Regions from separate parts of the Gilliamella sp. X-23 genome, predicted to be linked through region 2. Evidence: riboswitches for the same ligand, from Rfam matches in the RefSeq annotation. Region 2 holds a riboswitch; the other holds the start of a gene.
The links. Region 2 has a riboswitch for thiamine pyrophosphate ahead of thiB (thiamine ABC transporter substrate binding subunit). Riboswitches for the same ligand answer to the same signal wherever they lie in the genome.

Region 1: it holds a riboswitch for thiamine pyrophosphate, as region 2 does, so the genes downstream of both, thiM (hydroxyethylthiazole kinase) here and thiB (thiamine ABC transporter substrate binding subunit) in region 2, are expected to answer to the same signal.

Annotation. Positions count from the first base shown of each region.
Region 1 covers NZ_JBXSQG010000006.1:81,544-87,257, reverse strand. The annotation lists gene thiD (bifunctional hydroxymethylpyrimidine kinase/phosphomethylpyrimidine kinase) at 1-360, opposite strand, end outside; gene thiE (thiamine phosphate synthase) at 372-1,013, opposite strand; gene thiM (hydroxyethylthiazole kinase) at 1,023-1,811, opposite strand; TPP riboswitch at 1,866-1,967, opposite strand; gene trkA (Trk system potassium transporter TrkA) at 2,007-3,368, opposite strand; gene trpS (tryptophan--tRNA ligase) at 3,477-4,472, opposite strand; gene ACYH9I_RS05785 (phosphoglycolate phosphatase) at 4,496-5,191, opposite strand; gene rpe (ribulose-phosphate 3-epimerase) at 5,184-5,714, opposite strand, start outside.
Region 2 covers NZ_JBXSQG010000003.1:76,508-82,221, reverse strand. The annotation lists gene pgeF (peptidoglycan editing factor PgeF) at 1-143, shown strand, start outside; TPP riboswitch at 702-810, shown strand; gene thiB (thiamine ABC transporter substrate binding subunit) at 899-1,855, shown strand; gene thiP (thiamine/thiamine pyrophosphate ABC transporter permease) at 1,870-3,447, shown strand; gene thiQ (thiamine ABC transporter ATP-binding protein ThiQ) at 3,425-4,126, shown strand; gene cptA (phosphoethanolamine transferase CptA) at 4,321-5,714, shown strand, end outside.

The DNA.
Region 1 (5,714 bases), on a different contig from region 2:
GGCGTCAGGTTTTAGTAGCGAATGTCCCCCTTTGGCGACCATGACGGTGTCTAAGACGATGATCGGGATTGGATTGGTTTTTAGCAGGTGGTGGACGGTTGTGACAATCTCTTTATTCATGAGCATTCCCATTTTTACGCTATCAATTTGAATATCTTGATAAAGCGTATTAAATTGGGCTTCAATAAATTCGGGCGAGATCGCTAATACCGCATCAACCCCTTGTGTGCTTTGTGCCGTTAGAGCCGTGATGACCGACATGCCATAGGCGCCGAGTGCAGAAAAGGTTTTTAGATCGGCTTGAATACCTGCGCCACCGCTAGGATCAGATCCTGCAATGGTTAATGCAATTGTTGTCATGATACTATTTCCTATTTAGCTTGCTTGATTTTGTTAATAAGCGATAACGTTGCTTGTTGAATATCTTTTTTGCCACAAATAGCCGAAACCACCGCAACACCGTCAATGCCTGTTTGGATAACATTAGTTACATTATTTTCATCAATGCCACCAATGGCAACAGCAGGGCGCTGCTTTAGTTCTACTAATTTGGTTAACTGTTCGGTTCCCAGTGCTGCCGTTGCATCTTTTTTTGTTGTTGTTGGAAAGATAGGGCCAATACCAAGATAATCAATTAGTTGCCAAGGAGTGGTATCAAGTTGTTGGCGATTAGATATCGAAAGCCCTAACCATTTATCTTTGCCGATGAGTTGGCGAGTGACATCGGCAGGTAAATCACTTTGTCCAATATGTACGCCATCGGCATTAACTGCTAAAGCAATATCCACATGATCATTTATAAATAGTGGGACAGGTGTATCACTTAGCGTTTCTTTCAATGCTAATGCTGCTTGATACCAATCTTTACCTGCCAGTTCTTTTTCTGATCTTAACTGTATAGCGGTTACGCCGTTTTTGACAGCAATTTTTGTTGTATTGACCATACCACTAATACCACCACAGAGTAGTGGATCGAGCACTAAATAAAGGGTTAAATCCAATTGTTTTTTCATCTTCTATCCTTATTCAAGTGATGGATTAAATAGTGAGAGTTGATCTAATAGAGATACTGCAAAGGTGCCTAATCCTTGCTGTTTATTAGCAAGTTCTGAGGCTTTTTTCATCATAAAACATGCTGAGGCGGTAGCAGATAAAATGTCAGGTGAATTGGCTATAAAAGCTGCTACCATGGCGGATAATGAACATCCTGTTCCCGTCACTTTAGTTAAAGCAATATCGCCCCCAGTTATGCTATATACGTTGTTACCGTTAGTGACATAGTCGATATCACCTGTCATTGCAACGATTGTTTGATATTTTTGCGCAAGCTCTTTGGCGGCGTTTAAAGCTGATTGGGGTGAGTCTTGACCGTCAGGTCCTTTTGCCAATGAGTTTTGACCGTTTAGCGCTAATATTTCTGAGGCATTACCACGAATTACCGTTGGTTTTAACGACAATAATTGATATGCAAATTCAGTACGATAATTAAGCGCAGGTCCTACAGCGACAGGATCGAGTACCCATGGGGTTTGTGTTTGCTGAGCTTTAGCTGCTGCTAATAACATACTTGTGGCTATGCTGCTGTGAATGGTGCCAATATTAATCAGTAAACTATCGGCAATGGTAACAAATTCAGCAACTTCTTGCTCTGCAATAACCATTGCCGGTGATGCGCCAATAGCAAGTAGTATATTAGCGGTAAAATTTTGGACTACATCATTAGTTATGCAATGCACTAGTGGGCGTTGTTGTTTAACGTGGTGGATAAAAGCGGTTGCTTGGTTGGTTGGAAATAATTTGACTGCTGGCATATTTATTTCTTCCTTATTATCTTTGCATGTTGGGAAGAATTTGCCAATTTTGTGACTTGATGGCTTAGACTTCCCTACGCTGGCATAATCCAGATCAGGTTCAACGGGTAAAATCTCAGTTTTTTGTTGAAACAAAAAACACCCCGAGTCAAAATTTATTTGTTTATTATGAACTGACTATCTATTTTTAACAAGTTATTGTAATAATTTTTCAATGTCCGTAATTGCCTTTCTATCTGGTAAGAAGATGATAAGGTGATCGTTTTCTTCAATAGTTAGATCGGTATTGACAATAATGACATCCTCACCACGGACTACAGCCCCAATGGTTACACCTGAAGGTATTTTTAAGCTGTTAATGTTTTTGCCGACGAGTCTCGATGTTTCACTATTACCATTGGCAACAATTTCGACAATCTCGGATTCACCTTGTCTTAATGAAACGACTTTAACAACGCCTGTTTGTCTTACATGGCTTAGTAGCTCTGAAATTGTGGCATGTTGTGGTGAAATTGCAATATCAATCACACTATCATTAATCAGTTCAAGGTAGGCTTGGCGTTGAATCAATACAATTACTTTTTTAGCCCCCATCCTTTTGGCTAGCATGGATGACATGATATTGGACTCATCATCACTGGTGACAGCAATAAACAGATCAGTAAGTTCAACTTGTTCTTGTGAGAGCAATTCCTGATCCGATGATTCACCGTGCAGAACTGTGGTATTAGTAAGTTGTTCAGCAATTAATTCGGCACGTTCGGCATTGCGTTCGATTAATTTGACTTGATAGTCGTTTTCTAAACGCTTTGCTAAAGTGACAGCCACGCCACCACCACCACTAATGATGATTCGTTTATAGGGCTTTTCTAGGCGTTGTAACTCACTAGTCACCGCTTTGATATTAACTGGTGGGGTAATGAAATAAACCATATCACCGGCTTCAATTAGGGTTGATGCTAGTGGACGTATAAAGCGATTTTTGCGATAAATTGCGACAACTCGTGCTTCAACATGGGGTAAATGCTCTTTAAGCCCAGAAAGTTCACTACCAACTAAAGCACCACCATAATAGGCAGTAACTGCCACCAAACAGACGCGATTGTCATAAAAAGAGGCAAATTGTAGTGAACCTGGATATTGTACTAATTGACTAATATGATTAGTGATAAGGTTTTCTGGGGCAATAATATGATCGATGTTTATACAATTTTTATTGAAGCAGGAGTGATTTTCATCATTGTATTCAGGTTCTCTGATACGTGCTACTTTTTGTGGAATGTGAAACATCACATGCCCAATCTGGCAGGCTATCATGTTGATTTCGTCAGAGTTAGTAACGGCAACAAGCATATCGGCTGATTCAGCGCCTGCGTCTTTTAGGACTTGTGGATAAGATGATTTTCCACAAATCACTTGTAAATCAAAACGTTCTTGTAGTGATTGCAATTTATCATGGTTTTCATCAACCACTGTGACATCGTTTTGTTTTTCGGTAACGAGATATTCAGCAAGCGCACTACCTGTTTGTCCTGCACCGAGAATAATAATTTTCATAACTAACCCGTATATTTACATGGCTTTAATTATTGCCAATTTACTTAATTTATTAAAGCCATTGCATACTGTTTTATTTTTAGTAATAATCCGCTATTGATTTGGTAACTATACAAAACCGATTGCATCATAGACCTTTTTCAATGTTGGTTCGGCCTTTGAGCGTGCTTTTTCGGCACCTTCTTGCATGATTGAAAATAAGTAACTTTCGTCATCACGATATTCATGATATTTGGTTTGCAAGGTGGTTAACATATCAATCACTTGAGTTGCTACTTCGGTTTTTAAATGACCATACATTTTACCTTCAAACTCTTTTTCAAGTTCGGCAATTGGTTTACCTGTGACACCTGTCAAAATATCAAGCAGGTTTGAAACACCAGCTTTATTTTTTATGTCGTAACGTACCACTGGTGGTTCGTCAGAATCGGTCATTGCTCGTTTGATTTTCTTTTCGATCTCTTTAGGGTTTTCAAGTAAGCCGATGACGTTATTGCGATTCTCGTCTGATTTTGACATTTTTTTAGTCGGCTCTTGTAGTGACATAACGCGGGCGCCCACTTTGGCAATAAATGGTTCAGGAACAGTAAATATATCGCCATAAAGTGCATTAAAGCGCATAGCAATATCACGCGATAATTCAAGATGTTGTTTTTGATCGTCGCCCACAGGTACTAAGTTGGCTTGATAAAGCAAAATATCGGCAGCCATCAGCACTGGGTAATCAAATAAACCGGCATTGATGTTTTCAGAATGACGAGACGATTTATCTTTAAATTGAGTCATACGACTGAGTTCGCCAAAATAGGTGTAACAATTTAATGCCCAGCCTAATTCGGCATGTGCTGGGACGTGTGATTGTACAAAAATAGTGCTCTTTTGGGGATCAATACCACAAGCTAAATAAAGCGCTAGTGTATCTAACGTGGCTTTGCGTAATTTGTTGGGATCTTGGCGTACAGTGATCGCATGTTGATTGACGATACAATAAACGCAATCATATTCACCTTGCAGAGCCACCCAATTTTTTAACGCACCTAAATAGTTGCCAAGTGTTAATTCTCCTGAAGGCTGAGCGCCACTAAATACAATCGGTTTACTCATAATTTGTTCCTAATTTATGCTAATTATTTTTTTGCATCAGCTTTTGGCTGAGGTAATAATGTTAATATCTCTTTAAAATCATCCAATAAAAAATCAGGATTGCTAGTAGCAATCGAAACGCCATAGTTATAGCCATAGCTTAAGGCAACGGTTGGGCAATTGGCATTTTGTGCTGCAGTAATATCGTTTTTAGAATCACCAACAAATAAGAGCTGATCGCTAAACAATCCAAAGGTTGCCATAACTTGATATAAAGGTGCTGGGTGTGGCTTTAATTTAATGACATCACCCCCACCAAGCACTAATGAAAAGTACTCTTTTATACCTAAAGAAGTCAGCAAGGCCGGCAAAAATTGTGCTGGCTTATTGGTAACTAATGCCAGTGGGTATTGGTTGTCGTGCAGTGTTTTTAAGGTTGCTTTGACGTGAGGGAATAACTTGGTTTCGGCATCCATTACTTTATTATAATGTTGATTGAAAAGGGTTTTCGCTTTCGAAAAAAGTTCGCCAGAAGGTGTGGTGCCAATTGCATTAAATACCCGTTCTAACATGATATCAATACCATTACCTACAAAGTTTTTGATCTGTTCGTTGCTGATTGTCGGTAGGGTTAAGTCGGCCAACATTTTTTGTGCCGCTAGTGCAAGCCCCGGTACGCTATCAACGAGGGTACCGTCTAAATCAAAGGCGATTGCTTGAATGTCATTTAGTTTATGCATGTGTCACTCCTGCTAACTCTTTACGCATTGCATCGATAACCGCTTTATAATTCGGTTGGTTAAATATGGCAGATCCAGCAACAAACATGTCTGCGCCGGCTTTGGCTATTTCTGCAATATTTTCGACTTTTACTCCGCCATCAACTTCTAAACGAATATCACGTCCAGATTCCATAATACGCTGTTTTACTTGTTGTATTTTTTTGATTGTAGAAGATATAAATGATTGTCCACCAAAACCAGGATTAACGCTCATGAGTAAAATGATGTCAATTTTTTCCATGATATAATCTAGACAATCAAGTGGCGTGGCAGGGTTAAGTACAATACCGGCAGTGCAGCCGTGATCTTTAATTAACTGTAATGACCGATCCAAATGAACAGTAGCTTCTGGGTGGATTGATATGTTGGTTGCGCCTGCTTTGGCAAATGCAGTGATGAGTTCTTCAACCGGTGATACCATTAAATGAACGTCAATAGGCGCGGAAATACCGTAGTCTCGCAGTGCTTTACAAAACATGGC
Region 2 (5,714 bases):
TTGCTAAACAACGCTTACAGTCAATAGGAGTAACTAAGATTTTTGGAGGTGATTTTTGTACTTATACTGAACAAGACAAGTTTTTTTCATACCGTCGTGAAAATAAAACAGGGCGGATGGCATCGATGATTTGGTTTGAGTGAGTTTTTTGCCAAACTCCTTAAAAAACAACGCAAGGCTGTATGATGTGGTCTTTTTATAGTTACTTGTATCATCTTGATACTCGCCTCTAAGAGGTCACTTTTGCTTTGCTCATATGTTCAACTTCGCTTCAAACAAATTTGTGTTCCCGATGAAGTATAGCCACACCAAACATCCTTGTTTGGTGTGGTGACCTTACTCTGTTGTTGGCATTATTCTGACACCAGAACAAGACAAACTTAATAGCCTTGATTGATTTTTACGCAAGTTTTTTTGCTAAAAATCAGTCAGGAAAGGTATTGATTTTATTGAAGTTTTTTGTTTGGTGTTTTTAAGGAAAATCAATCGTTTACACAAACTTGACAAGGTGCCAACATCTGACAAATCAACAAAACTACGAATAGGGAACCATAATAAGAACCATTTAACTAACTAAAAAAACGTCTGAAAAAGATATCGATTTTAATCATATTTTTATTTTGATGCTTAAAAAAAACACAAACCACCCCCTTTATCACTTTCGTTATTTACAATCCCCACTCTAACCTCTAAACTACTCGGCGTTCTCAACGGGGTGCCCAGTAGGGCTGAGAATGTTAGATTGGCTAACATAACCCGTCGAACCTGAACTGGATCATGCCAGCGGAGGGATTTGAGTTATTATACCTGCTCAAACCTTTTGTCTTTTATTTGCTATTTTGGAGGCAAAATGTTTTTTAAAAATGTCTTATTACCTTTAGGCTTGTTTGCGCTTTTTATGCTCAATAACGCCAATGCTACCAACGAAAAACCTACATTAACCGTTTATAGTTACAATTCGTTTATTTCAGAATGGGGACCTGGTCAGGCGATTAAACAGGGGTTTGAAGCGCAGTGCGATTGCCAACTTGAAATTGTTGCATTAGGCGATGGCGTAGCGGTTTTAAATCGAATTCGTCTTGAGGGCGATAGAACCAATGCCGATGTGATTTTAGGGTTAGACAATAACCTTTTAGACCAAGCCAAACAGGCGGGTATTGTTATTCCTCATAAAATTAGTAAGCCCAATAATTTAAATACCGACTGGTGGGATAGTGATTTTATGCCTTATGATTTTGGCTATTTTGCATTTATTTATAATCAACAAAAAATTAATCATCCACCAAGGAGTATGCACGAGCTAGTTGATAATCAAGCCAACTGGAATATTATTTATCAAGATCCAAGAACCAGTACACCAGGGTTAGGTTTATTATTTTGGGTGAAGAAGATATACGGTGATGATGCTGCATCTGCTTGGCAAAAAATAGCTAATAATACCGTGACAGTGACCAAAGGTTGGAGCGAAGCTTATGGTCTATTTTTGAAAGGAGAGGCCGATTTTGTGCTTAGTTATAGCACTTCACCTGTTGCGCATATTATGAATGATAATGATCATCGTTATGCGGCGGCTATTTTTGATGAAGGCCATTACCGCCAAGTTGAAGTTGTGGGCATTACTAAGTATAGTCAACAACCAGAACTTGCACGTTCATTTTTGCGATATCTATTAACCCCTGAAATACAGCGCCAATTTGCTGAAAAAAATTTCATGTATCCAATTATTAATATTCCATTACCCGAAGCTTTTCAACAAATTAAGCCAGTCAATAAACCGCTTGAGTTTGATGCCAAGCAAGTTGAACAGAATCAAAAAGCGTGGGTACGTGAATGGAAAGCCACCATTAGTAAGTAGTTTTATTTAGCCCAATGTTGAAATTAAGAACATTACTTCCAGGTTTTAGCGCTGCAAGCTTCATCTTAATTGTATTAGGCACAGCACTATGTGCGCTTTGCTTGGTCGCTATCAAATCTAATAATGTAACTGTCTATTTTGATAGTTATTTGATGCATTTGATTTGGATAACAGTATTTCAAGCAATGCTATCGACATTATTATCTGTCCTATTGGCCATATTAATGGCGAAAGCTTTATCAATGGTCAATTTTTGGGGTAAACGGTTATTGTTACGCATAATGCCTATTACCTTTATTTTACCCACACTTGTTGTTGTAACGGGGCTGCTGTCTGTTTATGGAAAACATGGCTTATTGGCTGGGGTTTTCAATTGGTTGGGGTTGCCATTTATTACATCCATTTATGGCTTAAAAGGTATATTACTTGCGCATGTGTTTCTTAATTTTCCGTATGCTTGTTGTTTATTTTACCAAACCTTAAATAACGTGCCAGTCGCACACAAACAGTTAGCGACGCAGTTAAATTTTTCGAGTTTTACTTATTTTAAATTGGTTGAATGGCCACTGCTACGTCGGCAATTGTTCCCGATGGCATCGCTTATTTTTATGCTTTGTTTTTCGAGTTTTGCCATAGTATTAACGCTTGGTGGTGGACCAAAATATTCCACAATTGAAGTGGCTATTTATCAATCTATTCGTGAGTTTGATTTGATGCAAGCTGTATTTTTAGCCTGTTTGCAGTTAGTTTGTTGCGTTAGTTTTATGCGGTTGATGCAAAAAACAAATTATAACAAAAGACTTAGTGTGAACTGCGTTAGGAAAAATTATTGTGTGCCGGTTTCGTTTCACTTAGCGTTGTTGAGTATGGTGATTATTGTTATTGGTGGGTTATTTATTATTTTACCCATCATTACAATACTTATTGAAGGGATTTATTTTTTTAAGTTGTCATTTTTAACGGCGACTTTTCAAAATGCTGTTATGTTTTCGGTATTAATTGCTTTGGGATCGGCAATGCTTGCTATGCTACTTGCTTTATTATTACTTTATACCAACAGCCGCCTATTGATTAATCAGCAAATAAAGTGGAGTAATCGATTAATGTTGATTGGAACGCTGATTTTAATTATTCCAAGTATGGCACTGGCGTCGGGTATGTTTTTAATGTTATTTTCGTATGCTTATAGTTCTGTGCTTGTTTGTGTCTTAATTATGTTGTGTAATGGGTTAATGGCATTACCTTTTGTATTAAAAAATCTTGCCGCACCAATGTATGATGTGACTTCACGTTACTGGCAATTAAGCCAATCACTTAATATTAATGGGTTTTTACATTTTTATTTGATCGAATACAAGGCGCTAAAAAAATTAATCATTCAGAGTTTTGCTTTTTCTGCGATATTGTCATTGGGTGATTTTGGTATTGTTGCGTTGTTTGGTGGGCAGTCTGTCATTACGCTACCCTATTATTTGTATGAACAGATTTCTCATTATCATTATCAAGAAAGTACCGTAACGGCTGCATTATTGTTAATATTATCTTTTAGTTTGTTGGCTGTGATAGATTATGATCGAACTGAATCAAATTAATTATCAATATGATAATTTTAAAATACACTTTAATGTTGATATACCAACAAAAGAACGTGTCGTCATTGTTGGACCTAGTGGTGCAGGTAAAAGTACTTTATTAAATTTAATTGCTGGATTTATTCATCCAGAATCGGGCGATATCATTCTTAATAAACAATACGCAAATAACTTACTCCCTGGCAAACGCCCTGTATCAATGTTGTTTCAAGATAACAATTTATTTAGTCACTTAACTGTTGAACAAAATATTGCTTTAGGACTTAAGCCATCATTAAAATTAACGGTAACTGAGCAACAGACTATTTGTGACATTTTAATTCAAGTGGGATTGGATGGATTTGGCAAACGATATCCAGAACAGTTATCAGGTGGGCAACGCCAGCGAGTGGCACTTGCGCGTTGTTTAATTCAACATCGGCCTATTTTATTATTGGATGAGCCGTTTTCAGCGCTTGATCAAGCTCTACGTTATGAAATGTTAGCATTAGTTAATCAAATTTGTGATAAGTTTAATTTAACCTTAATGATGGTATCACATTATCTTGATGATTCGCTCAGTTACTTTTCGCGTTGTTTGGTTGTGGATAATGGGCAGATTGTTTTTAATGGTTTGCCAAAACAACTAAAACAATCTGAAAATAATCACATTGCCAAAATGTTGGGTTTTAACGTTTAATAAACAGTAGTCGTTAGGGGCTAAATAAAGGTCTTTAGCTGACTATTTATCGATTATTCTTCTAAATTATTAACTCACGACTATTTATTGTTGATAACTTATTATTTAAATTAAAATTGTTATATCTTAAGGTTTTATTAATCTATTTTGCGTAGATTGTTTTTAATAATTAATAACAAACTTATTTAATATCTATGCAAAACACCAAAGCAAATTGTTCTTTTAGTCGATCAGCACTTATCTTTAATATTCTATTTTTTACTTATTTTTCTAGTGCGTTGCAATTGTATATTTTCTTTTCTGGTCATTCTAATGTTATTGGATTGCGTGATTCTATTATTTATAGTTTGATTTGGCTTATTCCTGTTTTAATTTTTCCTAACTATACGCGGAGTATTGCGACTGTTTTGGGGATGATTGTGGGTAGTTTGTCTTTGATTTCTATCGGATATTTTATTATTTATCGACAGGAATTTTCGCAAAGTGTCTTTTTTATTATGGCGGAATCAAACTTTACTGAGTCTAGTGAGTTTATTCAGCAGTATTTGAGCATTAAATTAGTTGTGATTTTGATTATTTATAGCTTGGTTGGGATTTTTCTGTGGACTAAAGTAAAACCAGTTTATGTCAAAAGCTATACTAAATGGATTGTATCAATGTTAATTGTGATTTATGCCATTATGCCGGTGTTTATTAGTGTCACAATAAAAAAATCATCTATCAAGAAAGCGGGATCGCATCTGCTAACACGTATGGAAACAACCGTACCATGGCAATTACTTAATAGTTATTTAGCCTATCGTTCACAATTATCAAATATGGAAGATATTTTAAACCATTTGCAAACATTACCCCCGTTAGAAAATTTAAAAGATGCCAACGGTAATACCCCAAGAACGTTAGTGCTAGTAATAGGTGAATCAACAACACGCAATAGAATGGGCATTTATGGTTATGGGCGGGATACTACACCACAAATTGAGCAGTTTAAAAAAGATAATCCGAATTTTGTGGTATTTAATGATGTGGTTTCATCAAGACCTTATACTATTGAAATTTTGCAACAAGCGTTAACTTTTGCTGATGAACAGCACCCAGATTTATATTTAAAAACGCCGTCTTTAATCCATTTAATGAAACAAGCTGGTTATAAAACGTTTTGGATCACCAATCAGCAAACGATGACTAGGCGTAATACGATGTTAACGATGTTTTCTCAGCAAACGGATGAACAGTTTTATATGAATAACGATCGTAATCAAAGTGCAAGGCGATATGATGAGTCCGTTTTTGAACCATTTAAAAAAGTGTTGAATGATCCAAGTGAGAAGAAATTCATTGTTATTCATTTGCTAGGCACGCATATGAAATACGCGTTCCGTTACCCAAAAGATGGTGAGCATGATCGTTTTAAAGATAAAACAGGCATTACATTTAATATCGATGACGATAAAGTCGATGTGTATAATACTTATGATAATGCCATAAGTTATAACGATTATATTACGACAACGCTTTTTAATATCTTTAAAGATAGCCAAGAAAATGGCTTTATGTTGTACTTTTCAGATCATGGCGAAGATGTTTA